3 regions of the Streptosporangium sp. NPDC006930 genome follow, and region 3 is predicted to be linked to each of the others. Evidence: predicted binding sites of a transcription regulator. Region 3 holds the regulator's gene; each other region holds the start of a gene.
What was found. Region 3 encodes HrcA, which represses chaperone genes, less so after heat shock. Its sites were predicted from a motif close to TTGGCACTCTCNNNNNGAGAGTGCCAA; they were not measured.
Positions count from the first base shown of each region.

Region 1: groL (chaperonin GroEL) is a predicted target of HrcA. The motif match lies at 1,080-1,106, and genes of this name have one in related genera.
Region 2: ABZ664_RS29715 (FmdB family zinc ribbon protein) is a predicted target of HrcA. The motif match lies at 3,546-3,572, and genes of this name have one in related genera.

Region 1 is NZ_JBEYID010000030.1:95,734-105,688, reverse strand. It holds gene ABZ664_RS35925 (MoaD/ThiS family protein) at 1-206, shown strand, start outside; gene ABZ664_RS35920 (cold-shock protein) at 565-765, shown strand; gene groL (chaperonin GroEL) at 1,216-2,841, shown strand; gene ABZ664_RS35910 (YncE family protein) at 3,306-4,358, shown strand; gene ABZ664_RS35905 (AAA family ATPase) at 4,308-6,329, opposite strand; gene ABZ664_RS35900 (DNA repair helicase XPB) at 6,804-8,450, opposite strand; gene ABZ664_RS35895 (hypothetical protein) at 8,546-9,136, opposite strand; gene ABZ664_RS35890 (helicase-associated domain-containing protein) at 9,517-9,955, opposite strand, start outside.
Region 2 is NZ_JBEYID010000020.1:98,864-108,818, reverse strand. It holds gene ABZ664_RS29735 (hypothetical protein) at 697-936, shown strand; gene ABZ664_RS29730 (hypothetical protein) at 921-1,253, shown strand; gene ABZ664_RS29725 (RcpC/CpaB family pilus assembly protein) at 1,402-2,007, opposite strand; gene ABZ664_RS29720 (S-methyl-5'-thioadenosine phosphorylase) at 2,157-2,969, opposite strand; gene ABZ664_RS29715 (FmdB family zinc ribbon protein) at 3,149-3,517, opposite strand; gene ABZ664_RS29710 (potassium/proton antiporter) at 3,690-5,195, opposite strand; gene ABZ664_RS29705 (5-formyltetrahydrofolate cyclo-ligase) at 5,247-5,888, opposite strand; gene galU (UTP--glucose-1-phosphate uridylyltransferase GalU) at 5,914-6,813, shown strand; gene glp (gephyrin-like molybdotransferase Glp) at 6,819-8,006, shown strand; gene moaC (cyclic pyranopterin monophosphate synthase MoaC) at 8,107-8,577, shown strand; gene ABZ664_RS29685 (MogA/MoaB family molybdenum cofactor biosynthesis protein) at 8,614-9,087, shown strand; gene ABZ664_RS29680 (GNAT family protein) at 9,135-9,788, shown strand; gene ABZ664_RS29675 (hypothetical protein) at 9,913-9,955, shown strand, end outside.
Region 3 is NZ_JBEYID010000001.1:224,564-234,518, reverse strand. It holds gene ABZ664_RS01000 (histidine triad nucleotide-binding protein) at 1-50, opposite strand, end outside; gene ABZ664_RS00995 (SigE family RNA polymerase sigma factor) at 335-814, shown strand; gene ABZ664_RS00990 (hypothetical protein) at 811-1,512, shown strand; gene ABZ664_RS00985 (16S rRNA (uracil(1498)-N(3))-methyltransferase) at 1,636-2,367, opposite strand; gene dnaJ (molecular chaperone DnaJ) at 2,545-3,687, opposite strand; gene hrcA (heat-inducible transcriptional repressor HrcA) at 3,702-4,715, opposite strand; gene ABZ664_RS00970 (hypothetical protein) at 4,898-5,707, shown strand; gene ABZ664_RS00965 (DUF3097 domain-containing protein) at 5,765-6,580, shown strand; gene ABZ664_RS00960 (DUF4870 domain-containing protein) at 6,605-7,273, shown strand; gene hemW (radical SAM family heme chaperone HemW) at 7,308-8,519, opposite strand; gene ABZ664_RS00950 (glycoside hydrolase family 18 protein) at 9,166-9,955, shown strand, end outside.

The DNA.
Region 1 (9,955 bases), on a different contig from region 3:
AGGGGGAGACCCTGCGCGATGTTCTGCAGAAGCTCGACGCGGACTTCCCGGGGATCGGTGCCCGGATTCTCGATGAATCGGGAAAGATCCGACGTTTTGTCAATGTCTATGTGGGAGATGAGGATGTCCGTTTTGCCGACAACCTCGACACGGCCACACCCTCGGGCGCTCAGATCTCCATCATCCCGGCGGTGGCCGGAGGCTGACTCCTCCGCCCTGACGCGGCCCTGACCGCCTCGCGTCGCACCGCGTCATCCCCGGCGGCACCCGCGAATCCACGGCACCCGCCCGGCTCCGGCCGGGCGGGTGCCGTGTTTTATGACAGAAGCTCATATTTGTCGCGTGGACGAATAATGTAACCCCTGACTAACTAGTAGTGATGATGAAACTTTCTCCTCGTGATAAAAGCTCTCGTAAAGAGGTAGTTTGGTGCTTGACTCTGTTGCCCGACCGCTTCCCACAGGTATGGTCGGAACGATCGACGTGGCGAAGTCCGCCCCGGAGATTGGGGACTTCGCGAGAGGAATGGGCGTCGTCCTTTAAGACCAGTAAGAGGAGTCGCAAGTGGCGCAGGGCACCGTCAAATGGTTCAACGCGGACAAGGGCTACGGCTTCATCGCGGTAGACGGTGGTAAGGATGTGTTCGTCCATTACTCCGCGATCATGATGGATGGCTACCGCGCCCTGGAGCAGGGACAGCGGGTCGAGTTCGAGATCACCCAGGGGCAGAAGGGCCCCCAGGCGGAATCCGTCCGGGCGGTCTGACGCGGCCGTTTCATGAATTCGCAGGGAGGAGCCGGCGGGTCCCGAGGTGTCGCGGTCCGCTGAACCCCCACCGCCCAGGCCCGGCTCGCCCTCATCCGGCGAGCCGGGCGTTCGTGTCGTTCGGGCATGCGCCGACGACGGCAATGACGCCGGTGATCCCAAAGGCGCCAAAGGCGCCGATGATGACGCATCGCGTACGCCGACGTGACGCGGGATCTTCGCGGACATGACGAGAAGCCGAAGATCGTCCCACGCGCGGCCCAGGTCAACGGGACGCGGCTTGCACTCGTCGGGGTAGAGTGCTAAACAGATTCTTGGCACTCACGCATAGAGAGTGCCAATCCTGGATCGAGGCGATGGGGCCCGCCGAACGGAGTCGTGGGCCCACATGCCGTCGCGGGCGTCGGCTCGGTCCGGTGTAAGCCACCCTTTCTCTGGGAGGTTAGCCGTATGGCAGCCAAGATGATCGCGTTTAACGAGGACGCCCGGCGCGGTCTCGAGCGCGGCATGAACCAGCTCGCGGACGCCGTCAAGGTGACCCTCGGCCCCAAGGGCCGTAACGTCGTGCTGGAGAAGAAGTGGGGCGCCCCCACCATCACCAACGATGGTGTCTCCATCGCCAAGGAGATCGAGCTCGAAGACCCGTGGGAGAAGATCGGGGCCGAGCTCGTCAAGGAGGTCGCGAAGAAGACCGACGACGTCGCGGGTGACGGCACCACCACCGCCACCGTGCTCGCCCAGGCTCTCGTACGCGAGGGTCTTCGCAACGTCGCCGCCGGCGCCAACCCGATGTCCCTGAAGAAGGGCATCGAGGCCGCCGTCGAGCGCGTGTCGGAGGAGCTGTCCAAGCTCGCCAAGGACGTGGAGACGAAGGCGCAGATCGCCTCCACGGCGTCCATCTCCGCGGGCGACCCGCAGATCGGCGAGATGATCGCCGAGGCGATGGACAAGGTCGGCAAGGAAGGCGTCATCACCGTCGAGGAGAGCAACACCTTCGGTCTCGAGCTTGAGCTCACCGAGGGCATGCGCTTCGACAAGGGCCTCACCTCGATGTACTTCGTCACCGACCCGGAGCGTATGGAGGCCGTCCTCGACGACCCGTACATCCTCGTCGTCAACTCCAAGGTGTCCGCCAACAAGGACCTGCTCCCGGTTCTCGACAAGGTCGTGCAGGCCGGCAAGCCGCTGCTGATCATCGCCGAGGACGTCGAGGGCGAGGCCCTGGCCACCCTGGTCGTGAACAAGATCCGTGGCCTGTTCCGCTCGGTCGCGGTCAAGGCGCCCGGCTTCGGTGACCGTCGCAAGGCGATGCTGGGCGACATCGGCATCCTGACCGGTGCCCAGGTCATCAGCGAGGACCTCGGCCTGAAGCTGGAGTCCACCACCCTGGACCAGCTCGGTCGCGCCCGTCAGGTCATCGTCACCAAGGACGAGACCACCATCGTCGACGGCGCCGGTGACGCCGAGCAGATCGCCGGTCGGGTCAACCAGATCCGCGCCGAGATCGACAACACCGACTCCGACTACGACCGCGAGAAGCTCCAGGAGCGTCTGGCCAAGCTGGCCGGCGGCGTGGCCGTCATCAAGGCCGGTGCCGCGACCGAGGTCGAGCTCAAGGAGCGCAAGCACCGCATCGAGGACGCCGTTCGCAACGCGAAGGCGGCCGTCGAGGAGGGCATCGTCCCCGGCGGTGGCGTGGCGCTGCTGCAGGCCGGCGCGAAGGCGTTCGACAAGCTGGAGCTCTTCGGCGACGAGGCCACCGGTGCCGCGATCGTGAAGAAGGCTCTGGAGGAGCCGCTGAAGCAGATCGCGGTGAACGCCGGCCTTGAGGGCGGCGTCGTCGTGGAGAAGGTACGCAACCTTCCCGCGGGTGAGGGCCTCAACGCCGCCACCGGCGAGTACGTCAACCTGTTCGAGACGGGCATCATCGACCCGGCCAAGGTGACGCGTTCCGCGCTGCAGAACGCGGCGTCCATCGCGGCGCTGTTCCTCACCACCGAGGCCGTCATCGCCGAGAAGCCCGAGAAGGCCGGAGCCGCCCCCGCCATGCCCGGCGGCGGCGACATGGACTTCTGAGTCCAGCCGCTTTCGCATAAAAGAGGCGACCCCGAGATCTCGGGGTCGCCTCTTTTATGCGTACTTCCCCGAGGTGATATCAGCCATTGGTCGTCGTACCTCCTTGAGAGGGCCGCCCCGACGGGCGCCGGCGGAGAGGCAGGGAGAGGCGGAGTTCGATCCGGCGGCCCGGAGTGCGGAGTCGCGGGCGAGAAGGGGCCTCGAAAGGGCCGGGCGGGGCCGAGAGGGCGCGATCACCTCCATGCCGTCCGTTCGGCTTCGGTGTCGTCAGGCAATGAGTGGACAAGGCGGGCGAAACGATATTGCAAGCCGGTGTGTCGTTTCCTTAACGCGACGCCGTGCGGTCATAGAACGAAGTGCTTGCTGCGACAACGGGGTTCTTGACGGCACGGCGGAGGATGACGATGTATCACCACCACTGGAAAGCATCTGAGGGCGGGTGGCGGTCGTGTGTCCTTCCCGCCATGGTGGCGCTGGTCGTCGTGGCCGGTCTGATGGCGCCGACGGCCGCGGACGCGGCGGACACGCCGCCGAACAACGTCGTCTACGTGGCCAACTCGCAGTCGGACACCGTGTCGGTGATCGACGCGACGACCAACGACGTGATCGCCGCCATCCCCGTCGGCGAAAACCCCATCGGGGTGGCGGTCGCTCCCGACAACGCGCATGTCTACGTGGCCAATTCGCAGTCGGACACCGTGTCGGTGATCGACGCGACGACCAGAGAGGTCACCGCGACCATCCCCGTCAGTGGCAACCCCATCGGGATCGACGTCTCCTATGGCGGCACCCGTGTCTATGTGACCGATGTGCGGAAGGACACCGTATCGGTGATCAACACGGCGACCAACAGGGTCATCGCCACCATCCCGGTCGACCGTAACCCGTTCAGAATCACCGCCATTCCCTATCGCCGTGTCTACGTGGCCAACCAGGGCTCCGACACCGTGTCGGTGATCAGCACGTTGACCAACAAGGTCATCGCCACCATCCCGGTCGGTAAGAGCCCGTTCGGAATCAGGTTCGCCCCCAATGGCCTCCACGTCTACGTGGCCAACCAGGGCTCCGACACCGTGTCGGTGATCAGCACGTTGACCAACAAGGTCGTCTCCACGATCCCCGTCGGTAGCTCTCCTTCCAGGGTCGTGGTCTCCGCTGACAACGCCCTTGTCTACGTGACCCTGCTGATCCCGGAGAGCGTGGCGGTGATCGACGCCAAGACCAACAAGGTCATCGACACGATCCCGGTCGAGGGTGCTCATTTCGGGATCACGATCTCCCCGGACGGCACCTGGCTCTATGTGACCAACCTGGATGCGGACAGCGTGTCGGTGATCAGCACCAGGACCAGAAGGGTCGTCGACGTCATCCCGGTCGGCAAGGCTCCTTTCGGGATCAGGGCGGCGAACCGGGTGCCCCGGCCGAGGAGCCGTCCGCACCGCCTGGCGCCGACCGGCCAGACAAGGTCACCCGGAGAGCTGGGCGGGAAGCTCCCGGCCGTGCAGGACGGTGAGTGAGGTGACCGCGCGGGTCAGGACCACGTACAGGCGGGCCAGGCCGCGAGGTTCGGCGTCGACGATGTCCGCGGGCTCGGCCACGATCACGTGGTCGTACTCCAGGCCCTTGGCCAGGGACGCGGGGACGACCAGGAGACGGTGGTCCTCGACCGTGTCGGGACTCAGCACCCGGTGATCCAGGTGGGAGAGGGCCTCGGACGCGGCGCCCGCGAGGGCGTCGGGGACGATGACGCCGATCGACCCCTCGCGGGAGAGGGCCTCCTCCGCGGCGCGGGCGAGCGCCTCGGCGAGGTCGGGTGCCGGACGCACCGACAGGGAGCCCGCGCCGGGGCGCAGTGACCGGGGGGCGGCCAGGTCCGGGGCGACGGAGGGCAGCAGCCTGGCCGCGTAGTCGAGGACCTCGCGCGGCACACGGAAGCCGAGGGTGAGCTCCGTGACGGCGCCGTCCTCGAAGCCGAGATGGGTGAGGACCTCGGTCCAGGAGCGGGCGGACCAGGGCGTGGTGCCCTGCGCGAGGTCGCCCAGCACGGTGGCCGAGCCGGTGCGGCAGCGCCGGCCGAGGGCGCGCAACTGCATCGCCGACAGGTCCTGGGCCTCGTCCACGACCAGGTGGCCCAGCGGGGCGGTCCGCTCGATCATGTCGGCCAGCTCGTCCATCAGCGCGCCGTCGGCCGCCGACCACTTCGCCGAGCGGAAGGACTTGGCAGGCTTCGCCCACAGCAGCAGCGACTGCTCGGAGGCCGTGAGGTCGTCCTTGGCGGCGGCGGCGAGGAAGGCGGGGTCGCTGAACAGCCGGTGGAGCACCTGCTGCGGGGTCAGCTTGGGCCAGACCGCGTCCACGAGCGCCCTGACCGGCTTGGACCTGGCCACCGCGTCCTGCACCCGGTCGTCGGGAGACTCGCCGCGCTGCTCCATCCGGACGAGCACCAGGTGGGCGAGGCGCTGGGCGAGCGTGGCGCGCCCCGGTCCGTAGCGGGTGGTGCCGCGCAGCGAGGCGACGATCTCGCGGACCTCGTGGTCGGCCACCCGGTAGCGGTTGATCCCCTTGGTGAACAGCACGCCCTCGGTGGGCTTGACGACGTGCGCCCACAGGGCGCGTCGGAGCACGGCGACGATCCTCGCGTCGCCCTTGACGGTGCCGACGGCGGGGTCCTCGGGGGCGGAGTGGTCGCCGAGGATCCCGGAGACCGTGGTCTGGTCGACCTTGACCTCGCCCAGGGCGGGCAGGACGGAGGAGATGTAGGAGAGGAACGCCCGGTTCGGGCCGACGATCATCACGCCCGACCTCGCGAGCCGCTCGCGGTGGGTGAAGAGCAGGTAGGCGGCCCGATGCAGGCCCACCGCGGTCTTCCCCGTGCCGGGGGCACCCTGGACGCACACCGTCCGCCCCAGCTCCGAGCGGACGATCTCGTCCTGGTCGGGCTGGATCGTCGCGACGATGTCGCGCATCGGCCCCGACCGGGGACGCTCGATCTCCTCGGTGAGGATCCTGCTCTGGGCGAGGGCGGCGCCCTGGTCGAGGTGCTCGTCCTCGTACGCGGTCAGGTCGCCGCCCCGATAGCCGAACCTGCGGCGCAGGGCGACGCGCATCGGGTCGGACGGGCTCGCCTGGTAGAAGGCCCGCGAGACCGGTGCCCGCCAGTCGATGACCAGGGGACGGCTGCTGTCGTCGTGGACGTGCCTGCGCCCGACGTAGACCGTGGTGGGAAGGTCGTCTCCGGCCTGGCGGTCGAGGCGGCCGAAGAACAGGGGCGTGCCGGAGTGGTCGGCGAGCGCCTCGACGCGCTGGTCGAGCAGCGCCTGCAGGATCTGCTGGGAGACCCAGTCTCCGGCGGCGTCGGAGGAGAGGGACCGGGCGTGTTCGCGCATCGCGCGCAGCGCCGCCCTGGAGGTGGCCAGATGCTCGCGCTCGGCGGCGAGGATCCGGGCGGAGTCGTCGGTTATGTCGGGGGCCAATTGATGTGCGGGCACGCTGAAGCGCCTCCCATTCGATAAACGGAGGTGGTGGTCATCGGGCAGCGAATCGACCAGCTTAGCGATGGCCCTGCGGAGTCTCAAAAGGATTAACGGTGAACGAGGGTACGGCGGATGCCGCGCCGGCGCCGGGGACGCGTGGAGGCAAAACACGGCGGGCGCTGCTCCGGTGCCGGAGACGCGCGCAGACAAAAATCGTTTTACCGTTCCAACGGTCGACGCGGTGACCGTCCGGGTGATCGAAGAGAGCGTTCTCTTCCTCGACGATCCGATCGTTCCGTAGTCACCCTGACACTCTCTGTAATTCTCCGTTGAAATGGCGAAAAAGCGAGGCGAACCTGGTGACTCCCGCAGATCATGGGGGTATGTCGCCAGTGGCCTTGAGGCCTAGCGAGGGGGTGGTTTGTTTGTCGAAAGCCCGCGGGATTTCGTGGACCTGACACAAATTGACGACGTGTTCGCCATGTGGGGTCAATCTCCGGCGAGCACGTCGTCCGCGTCGATGATCTGATACGCGTAGCCCTGCTCGGCGAGGAACCGCTGTCGATGGGCGGCGAAATCCTGGTCCACGGTGTCACGGCTCACCACCGAGTAGAAGCGCGCCCCGCCCCCGTCCGCCTTCGGCCGCAGCACCCGGCCCAGCCGCTGAGCCTCCTCCTGCCGGGACCCGAAGGTGCCCGACACCTGGATGGCCACCGCCGCCTCCGGCAGGTCGATGGAGAAGTTGGCGACCTTGGAGACGACGAGGACCTGGATCTCCTTGTCGCGGAACGCCTGGAAGAGGCGCTCCCGCTCCTTGACCTTCGTCTCCCCCTTGATCACCGGTGCGTTCAGGTGCTCGCCGAGCTCGTCGAGCTGGTCGATGTACTGCCCGATGACCAGAACCTGGTCGTCCAGGTGCCGCCGGACCAGCGCCTCGGTCACCCGCGTCTTGGACGGCGTGGTCGCGCAGAACCGGTAGCGCTCCTCGGACTCGGCCATCGCGTAGGCCAGCCGCTCCTCGTCGGTCAGCGTCACCCGCACCTCGACACAGTCGGCCGGGGCGATCCAGCCCTGGTTCTCCATCTCCTTCCACGGCGCGTCGTACCGCTTGGGGCCGATCAGGGAGAACACGTCGCCCTCCCTGCCGTCCTCGCGCACGAGCGTCGCGGTCAGGCCCACCCGCCGCCTCGCCTGCAGGTCGGCGGTCATCCGGAAGATCGGCGCGGGCAGCAGGTGCACCTCGTCGTAGACGACCAGCCCCCAGTCACGGGCGTCGAAGAGCTCCAGGTGCCGGTAGACGCCCTGCCTGCGGGTCGTCATCACCTGGTACGTGGCGATGGTGACGGGCCGGATCTCCTTCTTCGTGCCGGTGTACTCGCCGATCTCGTCCTCGGTCAAAGAAGTCCGCTTGAGCAACTCCTGCTTCCACTGGTGCGCGGAGACCGTGTTGGTCACCAGGATCAGCGTCGTCGCCTTCGCCTGGGCCATCGCCGCCGCGCCCACGATCGTCTTGCCCGCACCGCAGGGAAGCACCACCACGCCGGAGCCGCCGTGCCAGAACGCCTCGGCGGCCTCCCGCTGGTAGGTGCGCAGCTCCCAGCCCTCCTCGGTGAGCACGATCGGGTGGTGCTCGCCGTCGACGTATCCGGCCAGGTCCTCGGCGGGCCAGCCCAGCTTGAGCAGGTGCTGCTTGATGTTGCCGCGCTCGCTCGGGTGCACCACCACGCCGTCGTCGCCCAGGCGCTCGCCCAGCAGCGGCTGGATCTTCTTGGCGCGCAGGACCTCCTCCAGCACGGCCTTGTCGGTGCTGGTCAGGGCGAGGCCGTGGACGGGGTGCTTCTCCAGGCGGAGCCTGCCGTAGCGCGACATCGTCTCGGCGACGTCGACCAGCAGCGCGTGCGGCACGGGGTAACGGCTGTGGGCGATCAGCGCGTCGATCACCTGCTCGGCGTCGTGCCCGGCGGCCCGCGCGTTCCACAGCGCCAGGGGGGTGATCCGGTAGGTGTGCACGTGCTCGGGGGCGCGCTCCAGCTCCGCGAACGGCGCGATCGCCTTGCGGCACTCCCCGGCCCGCTCGTGATCGACTTCAAGGAGCAGGGTCTTGTCCGATTGGACGATCAATGGTCCGTCAGTCACAGCCTTCTCCCTTGGTTACCACAGGCTACGGCGGGTCGGCTCATGGTCGCACCCATGAACGTCCACCGGGTCGACGCGTACGGCCCCCGGCCTGCTCAGGAGTCGAAGGCGCCGTTGACGCCGGCGACGATGAAAAAGGTCATGCCCAGGGCGAGCAGCGCGATGTTGACGCCGACGCTGATCCAGGTCCACTTGAGCAGGTTTCTCGCGCCCTGCGGGTCGGTGTCGACCTTGCCCAGCGCGATGCCCGACAGGATGGTGCCGACGATGCCGCCGAGGCTCACGAAGCAGCTCAGCGCGAGGGTGATGCTGATGACCAGGGCGACGATCCCGTGTGTCCTGACACCTTCGACGTTGCGAGGCGGCGGGGATCCGTAACCTCCGTATCCCTGTCCGTAGCCCTGCCCGTATCCCTGTCCGTAGGGCTGCTCGCCGTAGCCCTGCCCGTATCCGGGGTCGGTGTAGCCGGAGGGCTCGCCGTAGGCCGGGACCTGGTTGTAGCCGGGCTGACCGTAGTCAGGCTGACCGTAATCCGGCTGGGCGTAGCCGGGCTGGTGATCCTGCCGGGTCTGCTCGTAGCCGTACGGCTGCCGCTCATGGTCCGGAGTCTGGCCGGGGCCTGTGGTGTAGGGGCTCTTCCAGTCGTCCGGGTTGGTGCTGGGGCCTTCTGAGTGACCGCTGCTCAATGGGGATCTCTCGCTTCTGTGGAGCTCAGAACGTCAACTGACACGATATGGGGCGTAGGTCGTGGGCCATGGGCGGATGGACTCGGTCGCGTCCCGGGGCGGAGCCCGGAGGGGACCCAGAAAGGGACTCGGAAAGGGACCCTCGCACCCCGGTGAGCGGCGCGGCGAGCGACGCGCCGTCGTCGGATCATCGGACCGCCGACCGCCGACCGCCGACCGCCGATCGCCGACCACCGATCGCCGACCACCGACCGCCGATCGCCGGCCACCGACCGAGTTCGTGGTGGGCCCGTCCCGCAACCGAGACTACCTCTTGACCCCTTGCGGCACGCCGGGTCGGCGCGGCCTTTCCGCCCCTCGTGGGACCGGCGGGAGGCATCTCAGACGATGTCGGCTATGCCGGTGATGCGGTGCAGGGCGAAGCGGTGCACCGCTGCCCGCGTCTCGTCGTAGGCGGTGAGATAACCGCCCTCCATCCGGGCGGGTTCGAGAATCCGGCTGGTGGCGTTGCCCTGGGAGTCGAGGTAACCGATCCAGACCTGCGACCCCTGCCGGATGGCCTCGCGCAGGGCGGTGATCGTGGCGGTGGCAGGGGAGCGCGGCACCTCGCCGCCGGGGACGGCGACCGGGGCACGACGGGCCTGGAGCGCGGCGTCACCCGCGCGCACCGCGCGCACCGCGGCCGCCACCACGTCGGCCTCGTGGCCGTTGAACGTGACCGGGGAACGCCCCGTCGACGTGCCCTCGGTCCTGCGGACGTCGATCTGGGCGATGATCACATCACCGTCGAGCGACTCCGCCGCCGGTGCGTACCCCATC
Region 2 (9,955 bases), on a different contig from region 3:
GCCGATGCACCGCCGTTGCCGATGGGGTGTGCCGCCTGCGGGCACGCTCCCTACGCGCACGGTTGCCCCGGCCGGCCCGCCGATCACGAGTACGCGCAGCCCTCGGGCGCCTTGATGGACATCCGCCTGGAGGTCCGTCGTACGGGGAACCGCTCCATGCCCTGCTTCGAGCCGCTCGCCCCCGCCTGCCCTGCCGAGGTGATTCTCTCGGTGCCCGCCCAGCGGCCCGCGGAGCAGGTCCAGGTCCAGGCCGAGGTTCAAGCCCAGGCCCGGGCTGCGGAGGACATCGCGCCGGTGGCCGTTCAGCGTCTTTCCCGACTTCACGAGTCCTGTCCAACCCACCGACTCCGGTCAGGCGCCGGGCGGCCTCGCGCGGCCCACCCGAACGTGCTCCACCCGAACGCGTCTCACCCGAACGTGCCTCACCCGAACGTGCCTCACCGGAACGCGTTCTGCTCGAACGCACCACACCCGAACGTGACCCGCCCGACCCGGACACCCCCGCCCTTCAACCCCGAGCGCCGCCCCAAGCGAACAACCGCCCGCACCCCGTGCCGCGCGGCGCTCACCCCGTCTCCGTACCGGCCGCCCGGCCCGTACGGCTCACCCCTCCGTGTTCTCGCCCGTTCCACAAAGCGGGCCCGTCCACCGCTACCAACGACCGGACGGGCCCTTGATCGGATGGAGGTCCAATCAATGAACGATGGTAGGTCCAGCGCCCCCGAACCGGCCATCCCCGGCTGGCGGCTGATCCTGAGTGACGCCGGACGGCTGTGGGCCAGCCGCGAGGAGCCCTTCTCGTCGATCGCGTTTCACGCCGGAGCCGAACGGACCGTCGACGCCGACACCCTCGACGCCCTCCAGGCTGAGACCGACAGGCAGGAGAGCATCGCGAGGAAGGCCCAGGAGCAGGCCGCGGGATGGGGGATCTCGTGATCCGCCGCCTTCCGAACAGGCGGGTCTCCGCTCGCGGGCGTCACCGTGACGGCCTGATCGCCACCCCCGTCCCCCACTACACCTGGGACCACCAGGCGCGCGCGGAGGCGGCGCTGCTGCAGGTCACCTGGCCGGGCTGGGCCGTACTCTACGGCACCGGCAGCCGCCTCTTCCACGCCATCGCCACCTGGCCCACCCCGGAACCGCTGCTGCTCTGCGACCGGACCGTCGAGGGCCTGAAGACTCAGATGCGCGAGGCCGAGATGACCGCGATCGTCCAGCGCTGGGCGATCACCGGGACGACCGACCGTCCCTGAGCGGGTACGGCGGCCGGGGCAGGTCCCGGCCGCCGTACCCTCGTCGGCCGTCGTGAGGTTCACCCTGTACGGGAGTCGATCGTGATGGGGAACCGTCGGGAGACCCCCTGTGCGTGAGTCAATCATGACGGAGGGCCGTCGGGAGACCTCATCCCGCGCGGGGACCGATCGTGATGGAGAGCCGCCCGCCGGCCTGGGCGGAGGCCAACTCGGTGGCCTGGGCCGGCGTGGTGGCCAGCACGACGAGCGCGCCCCGCTCCGACTCCCCGGCCGGGGTGGCGAGGACCGTGACGTCCTCGGCCACGACGGTCGCCGGGGCGGTGCCCTCCCACGCCGAGGTCGCGGCGAGCACGTCCACCACGTCACCCGGCGAGAGCAGGCGCGCGGTCTCGGGATCGGCGACCCGTACGGGGGTGGCGACCGTTCCCCGGCCGTGGGCGGCCAGCAGGCCGGGGCCGAGCAGGCGGACGTCCGTCAGCGGCTCCCCTCGCCTCGCGGGACCCGTCAGGACCTTTCCCGCGAACGGCGTGCCGGGCCTCAGGACGCCGTCGGGGACCGTACCGGGTCTCAGTGGAGCCGGTATCAGGTCGGCCGCCCCCAGCACGCCTCCGGACAGATCCCTCGCGGCGACCAGGACGGTCACCGAGGCGGTGTCCTGGCGCAGCGCGAGGATGGCGCAACCCATCGCCGAAGCGGCGACGACGGTCGCGATGAGACGGTGACGACGGCCGAGGAAGCGGCGCAGAGCGCGCATGGCTGACTCCAGGAGTGGGGAGTCGGGCGGCGCGGTGCCCGCGATGGGTGGGATCGCTCCGCGAAGTGGCGGAGTGGCGGTGGACCAAGGCCAGGCCGCTGCGGCCCGGCGCGACTACGGCCCGGCCGCCACGGCACAGCACGGCACGGTCAGCCGGGGAGCTCGAAGGGGAGCTTGAGGCCGTCCAGGACGTTGGGGCAGGGGCAGGTGCGTTTTTCCGGGAGGGCGGCCACGACGTCGCCGATGAGGGAGCGCATGCGGCCGACATTGGTGGCGAAGAAGGAGAGGACCTCCTCGTGGGTGACCCCCTCACCCGCCTCCACCCCGGCGTCGTGGTCGGTGACGAGGGAGAGCGTGGTGTAGCAGAGGGCGAGCTCGCGGGCGAGGATCGCCTCGGGGAAGCCGGTCATGCCGACGATCGACCAGCCGTTGCCGCTGAACCAGCGGGACTCGGCGCGGGTCGAGAAGCGCGGACCCTCGATGACGACGAGGGTGCCGCCGTCGACGGTCTCCCAGCCCTCGGCGGAACGCGCGGTGGAGATGGCCGCCGCACGGCCCAGAGGGCAGTAGGGGTCGGCGAAGGAGACGTGGACGACACCGCCCTCGTCGTAGTAGGTCTGCGGGCGGCCGATGGTGCGGTCGACGAGCTGGTCGGGCACGACCAGGGCGCCGGGACCGATCTCGGTACGCAGGGAGCCGACCGCGCTGGGGGCGAGAACCTGGCGGACGCCGAGGGAACGCAGCGCCCACAGGTTCGCCCGGTAGGGGATGCGGTGAGGTGGGAAGCGGTGGTCGCGACCGTGGCGGGGCACGAAGGCGACCGAACGCCCTCCGATGCGGCCGACGGTGACGACGTCGCTGGGCGGGCCGTACGGCGTGGTGATCTCGACTTCTGTGGCGTCGTCGAGCAGGGAGTAGAAACCAGAGCCGCCGATGACCCCGATGTCCGCGCGAGTGACCATGAAGCTGAGGCTAGCGCCACGAACCGACCCCTGAGGACCCCCGATGACGGCCTGTGGATAACCGAGTTCGCCGGGTAATCATCGGGGGTTGAAGAGGCTGAGGGGGTTGAGGGCGGGGAGGGGGTGAAAGGGCTGGGGACGGGGGCAAGAGGGCTGGGGAACGGCTCCGGGCGGGTGGCTCAGGAAGCCGCCGCGGCCGTGCTGCTCGCGGCCTTGGCGGGCTTGGAGTCCGACGAGGTCGAGGAGCTCGAAGAAGACGAGGACGACGAGTCGGACGAGCTCGACGAGTCGGAGGACTTCGAGGAGCCCGAGTCCGAGGAGCCCGAAGCGCTCGACGAGCCGTTCGCGGAGGCCACGGTGCTCGACGACGACGATCGGCTGTCGGTCCGGTAGAAGCCGGAGCCCTTGAAGACGATGCCGACCGCGGAGAACACCTTGCGCAGGTCGCCCGCGCAGCTCGGGCACTCGGTGAGAGCATCGTCGGAGAACTTCTGGACGATTTCGAACTGGTGGTTACAGGCAGTGCAGGCGTACTGGTAGGTGGGCACGCTCTCCTCCTCGTGTGATCCGCGCCGATTGGCACTCTAGTGGCGCGACTGCTAATGGTATGCAGCTGACAAGCTTAAACGCGAGCCGGAGTCCTCGCATTCCGTAGCCCGATTCCCATCAGATGTGACCGAATTCGAGGCGAACCCCCTGGTCAACAGGTCTATCGGGGTATCAAGTTCCCTGTTCGCCGTACCATCCGGCGAGCTTGCCCCTGCGGCTGATCGCCCGCATCCGGCGCTCGACCACGTCCCGGCAGGCGGCCGTGGCCACGACGAGGAGCTGATCGTCGACCCTGATCCTCGTGGAGTCGGCGGGGACGAACGAACGGCCTTCCCGCACGATCAACGTCACCTGGGCGTCCCTGGGCAGCCGCAGCTCGAAGATCTCCACGCCGTGCAGCTTGGACGTCGGCGGCACCTTGACCTGGAGCAGGTCGGCGTTGAGCTCCTCCAGCGGCGCCGACTCGACCTCCAGGTCACGGGCCTCCTCCGGCCTGGTCAGCTTGAGGAGTTTCGCCACGAACGGCAGCGTCGGCCCCTGCAGCAGGGTGTAGACGATGACGATCACGAAGACCTCGTTGAACATGAACTTGGCGGTGCCCTCGGGAACGGAGTCGGCCGCCCACGGGATGGTCGCGAGCACGATGGGCACCGCGCCGCGCAGCCCGGCCCACGACAGGAACGCCTGTTCCCGCCAGCCCAGCCGGTCGATGCGGAGCAGCCGGGTCAGCAGCGAGGAGACGATGATCGACGCGGGGCGGGCCACCGCGACCAGGATCAGCCCGGCCACCAGGCCGGGCACGATCGAGGACGGCATCTCGGAAGGGCTGGCCAGCATCCCGAGCATCACGAACAGGCCGATCTGCGCGAGCCAGGCCACGCCCTCGGCGAAGCCCCGCGAGGCCGCGCGGTGCGGCATCTGCGAGTTGCCCATGACCAGCGTCGCGAGGTAGATCGCGAGGAAGCCGCTGCCGTGGAGCAGCACGGCTCCCGCGTAGGCGACGAACGCGAGCGCGAGCACCGCGATGGGGTACAAGCCGGAGATGGGCAGCGCGATGCGGCGCAGCGCGTACGCGCCGAGCGGGGCGACCGCGAGGCCGACGGCGGCGCCCACCGCCAGCTCGAAGAGCACGTCGACCAGCGCCACCCCCAGGCTGGGAGAGGCGGCGGTGCTCAGCAGCATGACGGCGATCACCGTGGGGGCGTCGTTGAAGCCGGACTCGGCCTCCAGGATGCCCGCGAGGCGCGGCGGCAGGGGCAGGCGGCGCAGTACGGAGAAGACGGCGGCGGCGTCGGTGGAGGCGAGGATCGCGCCGAGCAGGAACGCGGTCCGCCAGTCCATGTCGAGGATGAGGTGCACCGGGACCGCGACGGCCGCGATGCTCACCCCCACGCCGACGGTGGCGAGCACCAGGGAGGTGGGGATGGCCTCTTTGACGTGGCTCCAGGTGGTGGTCAGGCCGCCCTCGGCCAGGATGATCGCGAGCGCGATCATGCCTATCTGCTGCGCGAGCTGCGGGTCCTCGAACTGTAACCCGAACCCGGTCTCGCCGACGATCAGCCCGAAGCCGAGGAAGATGAGGAGGCTGGGCAGTCCGCTCCGATGGGCGACGCGCACCGCGACGATGGCCGCGATGACGATCCCGGCACCGAGAAGCAGCCAGACGTCCAGTCCCATCTGGCCCCCTCTCTCACTCCGGGGACCATTGTGTCGTATTCGAAAAGGCCGTCACGCCCTTGCGGCGGCGGTCCTGAAGATCCCCGAGGGGGTCGCGGCGTAGCGGACCGGGACGTCGTGGGGCTCGGCGGGCACACCCTCGAAAGCGCCCTCGAAAGCGCCGTCGAGAGCATCGTCGAAACCACTGTCGCGAGCGCCGCCGAGCAGCTCGCCCTCGTGGAGCAGCGCCACCGTCGGCACGTTCGGGCCGACCCTGGCCAGTGCCCGGTCGTAGGAGCCCCCGCCCCTGCCCAGCCGTACGCCGGTGGAGACGTCCACCGCGAGCGCGGGCACGATCACCAGGGCCGCGGTCCTGACGGCGTCGACCCCGCGCCTGGTGTCGACCGGTTCCATGATCCCGAAACGGCCGGGGGCGAGGGTGTCCGGGCCGTCGTACACCGCCCAGTCGAGATCGTCGTCGTCGCGGAGCACGGGCAGGATCACGGTCGCGCCGTGTTTCCACAGGGCGAAGACGAGCCCGTGCGTCGCGGGTTCGGTCCCGATCGACCAGTAGCACGCGACCAGCCCGGCCATCTGGACCCAGGGACGGTCCAGCAGGGACTCCCTGATCTGGACGGAGGCCGCATGCCGCTGCTCGTCGGACATCGAGGCGCGTGCCCCCTCGATTGTGGTACGCAGCGTCTGCTTGTCCACAGGTCCCTCCACTATGGTTTTGGTTATGGCCGACTTCGAAGCTGTGACGAAAGCCGTCGTTCCCGCAGCGGGTATGGGCACCCGTTTTCTCCCGGCGACCAAGGCGACGCCCAAGGAGATGCTGCCCATCGTCGACAAGCCCGCGATCCAGTATGTCGTCGAGGAGGCGGTCTCCGCCGGACTGCTCGACGTCCTCATGGTCACCGGGAAGAACAAGCGTTCCATCGAGGATCACTTCGACCGGGCCCACGAGCTCGAGGAGATCCTGGAGGCCAAGGGAGACGACGAGCGACTCTCCCAGGTGAGAGAGCCCGCCGACCTGGCCATCCTCCACTACGTACGGCAGGGCAAGCCACGCGGCCTCGGCCACGCGGTCCTGTGCGCCAAGCAGCACGTGGGGAACCACCCCTTCGCCTGCCTGCTCGGCGACGACCTCATCGACCCCCGAGACGAGCTCCTCAAGCGCATGATCGAGGTGCGTGGCACGTACGGCGGCAGCGTGATCGCCCTCATGGAGGTCCCCCAGGAGCAGGCCTCCCTGTACGGCTGCGCGGCCATCGAACCCACCGGCGAGGACGACGTGGTCAGGGTGACCGACCTGGTGGAGAAGCCCCCGGCGGACGAGGCACCGTCCAACTGGGCCATCATCGGCCGGTACGTGATCGACCCGGCCGTCTTCGAGGTCCTGGAGAACACCCCGCCGGGACGCGGCAACGAGATCCAGCTCACCGACGCCCTGCGGACCCTCGCCGGGCGCGGCAGCGACCAGGGCGGCCCGGTGCACGGCGTGCTGTTCAGAGGCCGCCGCTACGACACCGGTAACAAGATCGACTATCTGCGTACGGTGGTGCAGTTCGCCGCCGAACGCCCGGACCTGGCGCCGGAGTTCATGCCCTGGCTCAAGGAGTTCCTGGCCTCGCGATGAGTTCCATGAAATCAGTCGACGACCACCTTTCCGACATCCTGGGCACCGTGCGGGTACTCGCCCCGCTGGAGTTGGAGCTGGAACGGGCACTGGGCACCACGCTGGCCGAAGAGGTCACGGCCCCGATCCCGTTGCCTCCCTTCGACAACTCCGCGATGGACGGCTACGCCGTGCGGGCCGAGGACGTCGCGGACGCCCCGGTGACGCTCCCGGTGATCGACGACATCGCGGCCGGAGACGGCCGAGTGCAGGCCATCGGCCCCGGCATGGTCATGCGGATCATGACCGGGGCCCCGATGCCCGCCGGGGCCGACGCGGTGGTCCCGGTCGAGTGGACCGACGGCGGCACCGCGCAGGTCACGATCAGCCGCCCGGCCGAGAAGGGGAACGCCGTCCGCAGGTCCGGAGAGGACGTGCGGGCGGGTGACGTCGTCCTGCCGGAGGGCACCCCGATCGGGCCCGCGCAGCTCGGGGTGCTCGCCGGTGTCGGCCGCCGCAGGGTTCTCGTACGGCCACGCCCGAGGGTGGTCGTGATCTCCACGGGGGCCGAGCTGGTCGAGCCCGGCCTGCCCCTGGGAGACGGCCAGATCTGGGAGTCCAACAGCTTCACCCTCGTCGCCGCCGTCCGCGAGGCGGGCGGCGAGGGCTACCGGGCGGGGATCGTCGGCGACGACGCCGCAGAGTTCCTCGACCAGCTCGACGCGCAGCTCCTGCGAGCCGACCTCGTGATCACCAGCGGCGGCGTCTCGATGGGGGCGTACGAGCCCGTCAAGGAGGCGCTCGGCCCGCTCGGCACGGTCCGCTTCGAGCGGGTCGCGATGCAGCCGGGCATGCCCCAGGGCTTCGGCGTGGTCGGCGAGGACCAGATACCGATCTTCGCGCTGCCCGGTAACCCGGTCTCGTCGTTCGTGTCGTTCCTGCTGTTCGTCCGGCCCGCGCTGCGCAAGATGAACGGCCTGCCCGATGAGCCCACGCCGACCGTACGGGCGGTCACCACGAGCCCGATCCGCTCACCCGCCGGCAGGCGCTCCTACCTGCGCGGCGTGCTCGGCCGCGACGGTACGGTCGGCCCGGTGCGCGGGCAGGGCTCCCACCAGCTCGCCGCCCTCGCAGCGGCCAACGCGCTGATCGTGGTACCCGAGGACGTCACCGAGCTTCCCGAGGGTGCGGACGTGGAGGTCATGCCCCTGTGAACGAGCGGGAGCGGAGCTTTTGAACGAGCAGGACCGTGGAGGTCACCTCTCCCCGAACGAGCGGGAGTGGAGCCTTCTGAGAAGCGGGGAGCGGAGCGAAGTGACTGGATTCACCCACATCGACGAGACCGGCGCGGCGCGCATGGTGGACGTCTCGGCCAAGGACGTCTCCCTCCGTACGGCGACCGCGACCGGCAGGGTGCTGCTCTCCGCCGAGGCCGTGGCGCTGCTGCGCTCGGGCGAGGTTCCCAAGGGCGACGCGCTCGGCACCGCGCGGATCGCCGGGATCATGGGCGCCAAGCGGACCCCCGACCTGATCCCGCTCTGCCACCCCATCGCGCTGCACGGGGTGAAGGTCGAGCTGACCGTGGCCGACGACGGCGTGGAGATCATGGCGCGGGTCAAGACCGCCGACCGTACCGGCGTCGAGATGGAGGCGCTGACCGCGGTCTCCGTCGCCGCGCTCGCCCTGATCGACATGGTGAAGGCGGTCGACCCGGCGGCCGTGATCACCGATGTCCGCGTCGAGGAGAAGACGGGCGGCAAGACGGGGATCTGGACCCGTCCCTGAGAGACCGGACCCCCGAGATCCTGGGAGAATGACCCCATGAGAGCTCTGGTGATCACCGCGTCCAACCGGGCCGCCGCGGGGACGTACGAGGACACCTCGGGGAAGCTGCTCGCCGAGCTGCTCGCGGCGGCCGGGTGCGACGTGGACGGCCCGAGGGTGGTCCCCGACGGCGATCCGGTCGAGGCGGCGCTGCGCTCGGGGGTCGCCGAGGGGTACGACGTGATCGTCACCACCGGCGGCACCGGTCTGACCCCCGCGGACCTCACCCCGGAGATGACCCGGCGGGTGATCGACAGGGAGGTCCCGGGCATCGCCGAGGCCATCCGCCACGTCAACCGGGACAAGGTGCCCACCTCGATCCTGTCCCGTGGGCTCGCCGGGCAGGCCGGCGGCACGTTGATCGTCAACCTGCCGGGCTCCTCGGGAGGGGTACGCGACGGTATGGGGGTGCTGTCTCCCGTGCTCAGGCACGCCGTGGACCAGATCAGGGGAGGAGATCACCCCCGCTGACCCGTCTGCCCGGCTCACATGGCACGACGGGCACTCTTGGGGGGATGATGGAGGGCGTGGATCGACTTCGTGGCTGGCCGGTGACCCTGACGGAAGGCCCGGTAGGACTTCGGCCGCTGCGACTGCGGGACGTACGCGTCTGGCGGGAGTCGCGGCTGCGCAACGCGAACTGGCTCCGTCCCTGGGAGCCGAGCAACCCGGAAACCCCCCTCTTCAAGACCGGTCTCGGTCCCTACGTCTCCATGGCCGGAACCCTGCGCAGGGAGGCCAGGCAGGGGCTCGCGCTGCCGTGGGTCGTCACCTACGAGGGCGCCTTCGCGGGGCAGCTCACGGTGGGCGCCATCGTCTGGGGTTCGGCGAGGTCGGCCCAGATCGGCTACTGGGTGGACGGCGCGTTGGCCGGTCGCGGGATCATCCCCACCGCGGTCGCGCTGGCCGTCGACCACTGCTTCTTCACCACCGGGCTGCATCGTGTCGAGGCCAATATCCGCCCAGAGAATCACGCAAGCCGCAGAGTGGTTGAAAAGCTAGGTTTTAGGGAAGAAGGGGTCAGACGTCGACACTTGCACATCGATGGCGCCTGGCGTGACCACATCTGTTACGCGCTCACGGTCGAAGACGCGCCAAGAGGGCTGCTCGTACGGTGGCGACGGGACCGTGAGGCAGCCGCCCACGGCGGCACTCCCCACGAAGAGGTTTGAAGATCTCGCGACACACCGCATCGAATGCTCGTCAAATAGTGACACGCGGTCTTACGGTGCGTGACATGAGCAGATTGAGGACGCCGGGAGACCACCCGTGTCCTCACGCTGCCCGGAGGTGGTCGTGAGCAGCGGCGTCGTTCTCTATCTGGCCATTGTCGTCATGT
Region 3 (9,955 bases):
GGAATCTCCTTGGCCACGATCCTGCAGAACAGGCAGTCGGCTTCGCTCACCATGACAGGCACCATACCGCTGAGGACGTTGTGAATCGGTGATGGTTCCCGTCCGCAAACAAAGATCCGCCCGGATATGGTGGGTGTGCAAAACTTCAACCACGACAGCCCTTTGCGCACAGCAATATATGGCCGCCTGGCGAGGACACGACTGGGTCATGCCCCCTAATGAACCGGAAGAGCGTAAACCCTCTGGGAAGGCCAAGCGTCCCACTGATGTGACCACCGAGACCCTCGTGGCCGACAGGTCGCTCGGGGCGGTGCCCGTCGGATGGGATGCCGACATGGCCGTTACCGCGCTCTACAGCGCGCACTATCGGTCTCTTGTCCGTCTCGCCGTCTTGCTCGTCCGCGATATGGCAACCGCGGAGGAGGTCGTGCAGGACGCGTTCGTCGCCATCCATGGCGCCTGGCGCCGACTGCGCGACACCGACAAGGCACTGGCCTACCTGCGACAGTCGGTCGTCAACCGATCACGTTCGGTGCTTCGGCATCGGGCGGTCGTCGAGAAGTACGCGCCCAAGGGCATGCCCGACGCGCCGAGCGCCGAGAACGGCGCGATCGGCGAGTTCGAGCGTTCCGCCGTCATCGAAGCGCTGCGCGGGTTGCCCGCACGCCAGCGGGAGGCCCTGGTCCTGCGTTACTACGGAGACCTGTCCGAGGCGCAGATCGCCCACGCGATGGGCATCAGCAAAGGCGCGGTCAAGAGCCACACGGCTCGTGGCATGGCCGCCCTACGAACCTCACTGGAGCAACTGTCATGACCGACTCCCCGGATGAGTACGGCGAGCTGCTTCGCCGCGCGCTCAGCGCGGAGGCGAACTCGGTCGTTCCCTCCCCGGACGGGCTGGAGATAATCCGCGGCCGCATCGAGCGGCGGGGGCTCCGCGGGCTGATGTGGTGGCGTGCCGGAGCCTCCGTCGCCGGTGCGGTCCTCGTCGCGGCGACCGTCGTCATGGTGGTTCCCCAGTTCCGCGAACAGGTGATCCCCCAAGTGAGCACCGAAGGGGTCAAATACGCCGAGTCGACTCCTCCCGTCGACGGGTCCGCCACCTCTCGCCCCCCTGCGGCCTCCTCGCAGCCACCGTCCGCCCACGCCCCGCTTCCCACTCTCGGCAGGTCGGGCGACCCCGACGCCACCATGCTCCCGCCGACGCCCACACCGTCCAGGAGCGCGGCCTCCAGCACCCGGCCGTCCAGGACCGGCTCCGCGCCGACGCCCCGGCCGGCACCGACGCCGACGCCCACCTGCCCCACTCCCCCCGACAGCCCTGACGTCGAGCCCAGCGGAATCATCAGCAAGTGCGAGGAGATCGAGGCGACCCCGACGCCGTCGCGATCGAGGCCACCGGCCCCCTCGGAGAGCCCGTGCTCGCCCGACGAGTGCGCCCCCTCGGGCGACGTGTCGCCCCCCATGCCGACGGAGGCGAACACTTTGGCTCCGGCCCCCATCCAGAACTAGCGCGGTAACCGGTCACGGCGAGCCCTGACCGGTTCTTTGTCTCACGGCTCCCGAGACCTCACGGCGCGGATCCCCCGGGACCCGTGGCCGCCGTGGGGTCGACCGCGCGCCGGCAGGGGCGCCCTACCAGCGGCCACTGCGCGTCTGGAGCACCGCCGCCGCGACGACCCCGGCCGTCGAGGTGCGCAGCACCGTCGGCCCGAGCAGCGCAGGCACCGCCTTGGCCTCGCGGAACGCGGCGATCTCCTCCGCCGACACCCCGCCCTCGGGTCCGACCACCACGACGATGTCGCCCCCCGCGGGGAGAGGCAGGCCGGACAGCGGAGAGGCGGCCTCCTCGTGCAGCACGACGCCCAACGCCGCCGCCGAAAGCAGGCCGGCCACCTTCGCGGTGGACGCGAGCTCCGTCACCTCCGGCAGGTGAAAGCGGCGCGACTGCTTGCCCGCCTCGCGCGCCGTGGAGCGCCAGCGGGCCAGCGCCTTGGCCGCCCGCTCGCCCTTCCACTGGGTGACGCACCTCGCCGCGGCCCAGGGGACGATCACGTCGACCCCCGCCTCGGTCATCATCTCCACGGCCAGCTCGCCCCGGTCGCCCTTGGGCAGGCCCTGGACCACGACCAGGCGCGGCGACGGCACGGGCACCTCGTGGCGGCGCAGCACCTCGACCCGGAGCGAGTCTCTGCTCGCCTCGGTCACCACACACTCGGCGACGGAGCCCGCCCCGTCGGTCAGGTCGAGCCGCTCACCCGCCCGCAGCCGCCGTACGGCCGCCGCGTGGCGTCCTTCGGGACCGCCGAAGACGAACTCCGGCCTGGCCAGGTCGGCCGGGTCCGCCAGGAAGACCGGAACGGTCATGGGCCGTCTGGGCGGACCGCGCCGAGGTGTCCCCGACAACGTGACCGGGATGAGGCCTCGGGACGGACCCGACGCCCCGGCCGGGAGCCTGCCGCGAAGACACGACCGGGCAGGGTGCGGGCCGGACCGTGACGACGCGACCGGGAGCGGAGCGGAGCGGCGGCCGTTGAACCCTGGTCAGCGGCCATTGAAAGCGTCCCGCAGGCGGGAGAAGAAGCTCTGCTGCCCGGGGGCGAACTTACCGGGCGGGCGCTCCTCACCGCGGAGCCTGGCGAGCTCCTTCAGGAGCGCCTCCTGCTCCGCGTCGAGGCGGGCGGGGGTCTCCACGTTCACATGGATCAGCAGGTCGCCTCGGCCCGTCTCGTTCAGCCGTTGCACGCCCCGCCCGTAGAGGGGAATCGTCTGCCCGGACTGCGTGCCGGGACGGATGTCGAGCTCCTCGGCGCCGTCGAGCGTCTCCATGGTCAGGATGGTGCCGAGCGCGGCCGCGGTCATCGGGATCTGCACGGTGCAGTGCAGGTCGTCGCCGCGCCTCTCGAAGATCTCGTGGGGACGCTCGACGATCTCCAGGAACAGGTCTCCGGGCGGACCCCCGCCCGGGCCGATCTCGCCTTCGCCGGCGAGCTGGATGTGGGTGCCGTCCTCGACGCCGGCCGGGATGCGGACCTTGATGGTCCGCCGGGTGCGGACCCGGCCGTCACCCGAGCACTCCTGGCAGGGGTTGCGGATGATCGATCCGAAGCCGCCGCACTGGGGGCAGGGGCGGGAGGTCATGACCTGGCCGAGGAAGGACCGGGTGACCTGGGACACCTCTCCCCGGCCATGACACATGTCACAGGTGTCGGGGTGGGTGCCGGCCGCGGCCCCTGAGCCCGTGCAGACCTCACAGACCACGGCGGTGTCGACGACCAGCTCGCGGGTGGTGCCGAAGCCCGACTCGCGCAGGTCGAGCTCGACCCTGATGGTCGCGTTGCGCCCGCGGCGGGCACGGGAGCGGGGGCCTCGGCCACCGCCTCCACCGGCCGCGCCGAAGAAGGCGTCCATGATGTCGCTGAACGGGAAGCCGGCGCCGAAGCCTCCGGCGCCCGCACCGCCGCCCGCGGCGAACGGGTCGGCACCCATGTCGTACATCTGCCGCTTGCCGGAGTCGGACAGGACCTCGTAGGCCTGCGTGATCTCCTTGAAGCGCTCCTGAGTCTCAGGATCGGGGTTGACGTCGGGATGCAACTCGCGTGCCAGGCGGCGGTACGCCTTCTTGATCTCTTCCGCACTGGCGTCACGGCGCACCCCGAGGGTGCCGTAGTAGTCGCTCTTAGCCACTTTTCGTTGACCTCTTATGATGCAGCCAGAATCTGGCTGACGTAGCGTGCCACCGCGCGCACCGCGCCCATCGTGACCGGGTAGTCCATTCGCGTCGGGCCCAGCACACCGAGCCGGGCGAGTTGCTTGTCCCCGGAACCGTATCCAGCGGCGACGATGGATGTGCCCTGGAGTCCGGTGTAGGGGTTCTCCGAGCCGATCCGCACGGTCAGCGCGGAAAGGTCCGAGGTCTCACCGAGCAGTCGCATGAGCACGACCTGCTCTTCCAGGGCCTCCAGCACGTCGCGGAGCCCGACGGTGAAGTCGGCTCCCGCGAGGTTGGCGGCCCCGGCAAAAACGATCTTCTCATCATGCCTGTCCACCAGGGACTCAAGCAGTACGGACAGGATAGTGGCCGCGAGCGGCCGATCCTCCGCGGGCAACCGTTCCGGCAGATCGGCGACCCTGTCGGGAACGCTGGTGAGCCCGCATCCGTCGAGGGAGGCGTTGAGCATCGCGCGCAGGTGTGCCACGCGCTGCTCGTCGATGACGTCGGGCACCTCGATCACGCGCTGCTCGACCCTGCCGGTGTTGGTGATCAGCACGAACATCAGCCGGCGCTCGCTCAGCGGCACCAGCTCGACGTGCCTGACCGTCGAGTGGGTCAGCGTCGGATACTGCACCACGGCGACCTGCCGGGTGAGCTGGGCCAGCAGCCGCACCGTCCGCATGACGACGTCGTCGATGTCCACGGCGCCCGCGAGGAAACTCTCGATGGCCTTGCGTTCCGCGCTCGACAGGGGTTTCACCTGCGAGAGCCTGTCGACGAAGAGCCGGTAGCCCTTGTCGGTGGGCACCCGGCCGGCGCTGGTGTGGGGTTGGGCGATGTAGCCCTGCTCCTCCAGCATCGCCATGTCGTTACGGATCGTCGCCGGGGACACCCCCAGGTTGTGCCGGTCCGCGAGAGCCTTCGACCCCACCGGTTCGTTGGTGGACACGTAGTCCTCGACGATGGCGCGGAGCACGGCGAGCTTGCGGTCGTCGACCAACGTGGTCACCTCCCTGCCTGCGTTCAGAGGGAAACACGAGGCTTGGCACTCTGTGTTCCCGAGTGCCAAGTGTACGGCCCCCGCACGGAAGGCGCGATAAGCGAAAGCGGTGAATGATGACGGCAAGCCTTTGTCAAGTCAACTGCTATCGCGATCCAAGCAGTACCCACCACAATTTGCACATGTCCAACGATTTCGGTTCTTATCCGGGCGACGCCTCCCGCGGCCCCGGTCACGGCGGCCCTCAGCAGCCGTATGGCCAGCAGTACGGCCAGCAGCAGCCCGGCCAGCAGTACGGCCAGCAGCCGTCCGGCCAGCAGTACGGCCAGCAGTACGGCCAGCAGCCCCCCTCGTACGGTTACGCGCCTCCCGGTTACGGCGCCCCGCAGGGACCACCGCCCAGCGGAAAGATCAAGCCTGGTATCGGGTGGATCGTCGGAGTCTGGCTGCTCGCCCTGGTCAGCATCATCGTCGGCATCGGCGGCTTCGCCGGTGGCATCCTCGGCGCGGTCACCGACGCGGCCCCGACGCGGACGTTCGCCCCCGGCGAGACCGCGACGGTCGCGCTCGACCCGGCGGACAAGCCGGCGATCTACGTCGCCACCGGCGGGCCCACCAAGTTCGAGTGCACGCTCACCGGCGGTACGAGCACGCCTCGCCTGCAGAAGCCGGACGTCCAGCAGACCGTCGCGGGATCCGACGGCGTCACCTGGGAGATGGGCCTGCGGGTCGGCGTGGACCAGGCGGGCGACTACCAGGTCCAGTGCTCCGCCGACCCCGCCGACGGCACGACCTTCGGCGTGGGCAGGGAGTTGTCCGCCGACTCGCTGGTGGGCGGGGTGGCCGCCCTGTTCTTGATCCCCGGCATCGGGATCCTGCTCGCCATCGTCGTGACGATCGTCGTGCTGGTGAAGCGGAGCGGTGCCCGCAAGCGCCAGGCCGCCGCATCGTCGATGGGACAGTGGGGACAGCCGGGACCCTACGGCAGGTGACCCCGGTGTTTGCTAGCGTCCCACCTGATCCCCGGCGAGAGAGGGTGGCGGTCGGTGATGTACGAGCGTGACGTTCTGGCGGGAGACTGGCGGCGCCCGCGCAGGGGGACGATCCCCCAGGTGCCCGCGGAGCCCGACCTGGTCGTCGAGGACGCCGACGGCGGCTTCTGCGGCGCCGTGGTGGCCTGCGACAAAGAGTCCGTCACCCTGGAGGACCGCTTCGGGCGGCGGCGGGTCTTCCCGCTGGAGCCGGCGGCCTTCCTTCTGGAGGGCAAGGTCGTGACGCTCGTACGGCCCGCCGCCGCGCCGCGCGGCCCGAGGCGGAGCGCGTCGGGTTCCATCGCGGTCGAGGGCCTGCGGGCCCAGGTCGCGAAGGAGAGCCGGATCTACGTGGAGGGCGTGCACGACGCCGCGCTCGTGGAAAAGGTCTGGGGGCACGACCTGCGGGTCGAGGGCGTGGTCGTGGAGTATCTGGAGGGGGTCGACCACCTGCCCTCGATCGTCGAGGAGTTCGGCCCGGGGCCGGGGCGACGGCTGGGTGTGCTCGTCGACCACCTCGTCCCCGGTTCCAAGGAGAGCCGGATCGCCGCGCGGATCTCCTCACCGCACGTACTGATCGTCGGGCACCCGTTCGTGGATGTCTGGCAGGCGGTCAGACCGCACGTGCTCAGGATCCCCTCCTGGCCGTCGGTGCCCCGCGGGGTGCCCTGGAAGGAGGGTGTCATCGCCGCCCTGGGCTGGAATGTGGAGCCCGCCGACGCATGGCGCCGCATTCTCGGATCGGTCACGACATATGCCGATCTGGAGCCAGAGCTCCTCGGCCCCGTCGAGGAGCTGATCGACTTCGTGACGGTTCCGGACGAGGACGGATAGGCCGTCGACCCATCAGGAGGGGACATGAGCGAGAACCCCGAAGGCCCACCGGCCGACGACCCGACGCGGCGGGTCGGCAAGCCCCCGCCAGACCACTCCTGGCCGGGGCAGAGCACCCCACCCCCGGGCCGGGGACACGTTCCGCCGGACCAGGGATACGGACCTGGTGGCCAGGGTCACCCCCCGCAGGGCCAGGAATACGGATCCCACGGGCAACCGGACCAGCGCTACGGGGGCTACCCGCCGCCCACCTCCCCGTACACCCCCGACGACTACCAGGGTGGTTACCAGCACGGATACCCCGAATACGGGGCGTACGGCCCCCCGCCGAGATACGGCTACCAGGCGCCCCCTGGGACGTACGGCCCGCGACCGGGCAGCGACGACACCACCATGGCGATGCTCGCCCACCTGCTGGGCCTGCTCACCTCCTTCGTCGGGCCGCTGGTGCTCTATCTGGCGAAGAAGGACGAGTCGCCCTACGCGCGCGACCAGGCCGCAGAGGCGCTCAACTTCCAGCTCACGGTGCTGATCGCCTACGCCGTCTGCTGGGTCCTGGCGTTCGTGTTCATCGGTTTCCTGCTGATGTTCTTCCTCTGGGTCGGATCGATCGTCATGGCGATCGTCGCCGCGCTGGCGGCCTACCGGGGAGAGGCCTACCGCTATCCGATAAACATCCGCTTCGTCGGCTGACCCGTCCGGCGGACCGGCCGGTGCCCCGGAGCTCTCAGGTGAGATCGCGGACCAGGGCGTCCGCCAGGAGGCGACCGCGCAGGGTGAGCACCGCGCGGCCCGCCTTGAACGGCTCCACCTCCAGCAGGCCGTCGGCGAGCGCGCGGGCGACCACGGGCGGGCGTTCCAGCTCGCCGAGCGGGAAACCCCGGGCGAGCCGCAGCTCCAGCATCAGCCGCTCCACCGCCCTGTCCCGAGGGCCCAGCACCTCGCGCGCGTGCGCGGGCGAGATGCCCTCGGCCAGACGCCGGGCGTAGGCGGCGGGGTGCTTCACGTTCCACCAGCGGGTGCCGCCGACGTGGCTGTGCGCCCCGGGACCGACGCCCCACCAGTCGCCGCCGGTCCAGTAGAGCAGATTGTGCCGGCAGCGCCCGGCCTCCGAGGTCGCCCAGTTGGACACCTCGTACCACTCGAACCCCGCCTCGGCCAGCATGGCGTCGGCGATCAGGTAACGGTCGGCGGCCACGTCGTCGTCGGGCATCGGGAGCTCGCCGCGCCTGATCCTGGCGGCCAGCTTCGTCCCGTCCTCGACGATCAGCGAGTACGCGGAGACGTGGTCCGGCCCCGCCTCGATCGCCGCGGCCAGCGACGCGCGCCAGTCGTCGTCGCTCTCCCCCGGCGTGCTGTAGATCAGGTCGAGGTTGACGTGGTCGAACCCCGCCTCCCTCGCCTCCCGTACGGCCCGCGCGGGGCGGCCCGGGGTGTGGCGGCGGTCCAGCACCTGGAGCACGTGCTCGCGGGCGCTCTGCATCCCGAAGCTCATCCGGTTGAACCCGCCCGCGCGCAACTCCGCCAGGTAGGCGGGATCCACCGACTCGGGGTTGGCCTCGGTGCTCACCTCGGCGCCGGGGGCGAGCCCGAACTCCTCCTCGATCGCCTTCAGGATCCGTACCAGATCCCCGGCGGGGAGCAGGGTGGGGGTTCCCCCGCCGAAGAACACGGTCTCGACCGGGAGACGCGCGGCGCCGAGGTTGGCCCGCGCCCGCCGCACCTCCTCGACGGCGGTGTCCGCGTAGTCCTTCTGCGAGGCGCCGGGGCCGAGCTCGGACGCCGTGTAGGTGTTGAAGTCGCAGTAACCGCACCGGGTCACGCAGAAGGGGACGTGGACGTAGAAGCCGAAGGGCCGCTCGCCGAGTCCGGCGAGCGCGCTCTTCGGGAGCTCACCGGAGGCGGGTACGGGATCCCCGTCGGGAAGTGTGGATGGCACGCCCCAAGTCTGCCGCTTCCCCCACGATGCCCGGTACGCCGAAGATCCGACGCTCAGGGACACCGAACGGCTCGAAGCCGAGCCGCCGGCTTCGAGCCTCGGCCCTGCCTATCGACCGGAGTCGCCGCCGTCGGCGAGAACCGTGGCCGGCGCGACCGGGGGCCAGACCTTGCGGTCCTCGCGAGGCGACCGGGCACGGCCCCTTGGAGCCGGGTCGTCCGGCACGGGCGGTTGAGGGCACTCGTCCGGCGGAAGATGCTGTTGCCAGTCGGCGGGATCCTGTCGCCACTCTTCGGGCGGGATCCTGCTCCCTCCCGGAGGGACGCCCCCCGAAGGCCGCACCGATGGGGTCTGAGCCGATGGAGCCTGGAGCGCCGGGAACCCGGCCGGCGAGGACCGGCTCACCGAGGGCAGGCCCCCCGTGGACGCCCCACACCCGGGACATCGCGACAGCCCGCGCACAGGGGTGCCACATCGGTTGCAGAACGCCTGCTGCTCCATGCCTTACCAAGGTAGTCGAAGCATCCCGCCGCCCACCGGTCAAAACGCCGATGGCCGTTGACGGCCAGATCGCGCAGGTCTACGATCCGGGAAAACTTAAAGGAAAGTTTCCTATAAGTTACTATTCCAAGCAGTGGAGAAGCCCGTGCAGAGACTCCTCCGTAAAGTGATCGCGACAGCCCTCGCCGCGGGTCTCGCGGCGGTGGCCGCGCCGGCCCCCGCCCAGGCCCTGGGGTCCCAGGGACCCCAGGGGCACGGTGACCGCTACAAGCGGGTCGCCTACTTCGTCCAGTGGGGCATCTACGGTCGCAACTACCACGTCAAGGACATGGACACCAGCGGCGCCGCGGCCAAACTGACCCACATCAACTACGCCTTCGGCTTCGTCAACGCCGAGGGCTCCTGCTACTCCCCCGACCCGTGGGCCGACTGGCAGCGCCCGGTGCCCGCCGAGCAGAGCGTGGACGGCGTCGCCGACGTCGAGGGGCAGGCGCTGAACGGCAACCTGAACCAGCTGAAGAAGCTCAAGGCCAAGCACCCCGGTCTCAAGGCGCTGATCTCCCTCGGCGGCTGGACCGGCTCGAAGTACTTCTCCGACGCGGTGCTGACCCCCCAGGGCCGCGCCAAGCTGGCCTCCTCCTGCATCGACCTGTGGCTGAAGGGCAACCTGCCCGGCACCGCCCCCGGCACCGGGGCCGGCGTGTTCGACGGCATCGACCTCGACTGGGAGTGGCCCGGCTCCTCAGGGGAGGTCGGCAACATCATCCGCCCCGAGGACAAGCGGAACTTCACCCTGTTCGTCGCCGAGATCCGCCGCCAGATGAACCAGTTCGACCAGCGCACCGAGCTGACCGCCTTCCTGCCCGCCGCCGCCGCGAAGATCGACGCGGGCTTCGAGGTCCGCGACGTCTTCAAGCAGCTCACCTTCGCCACCA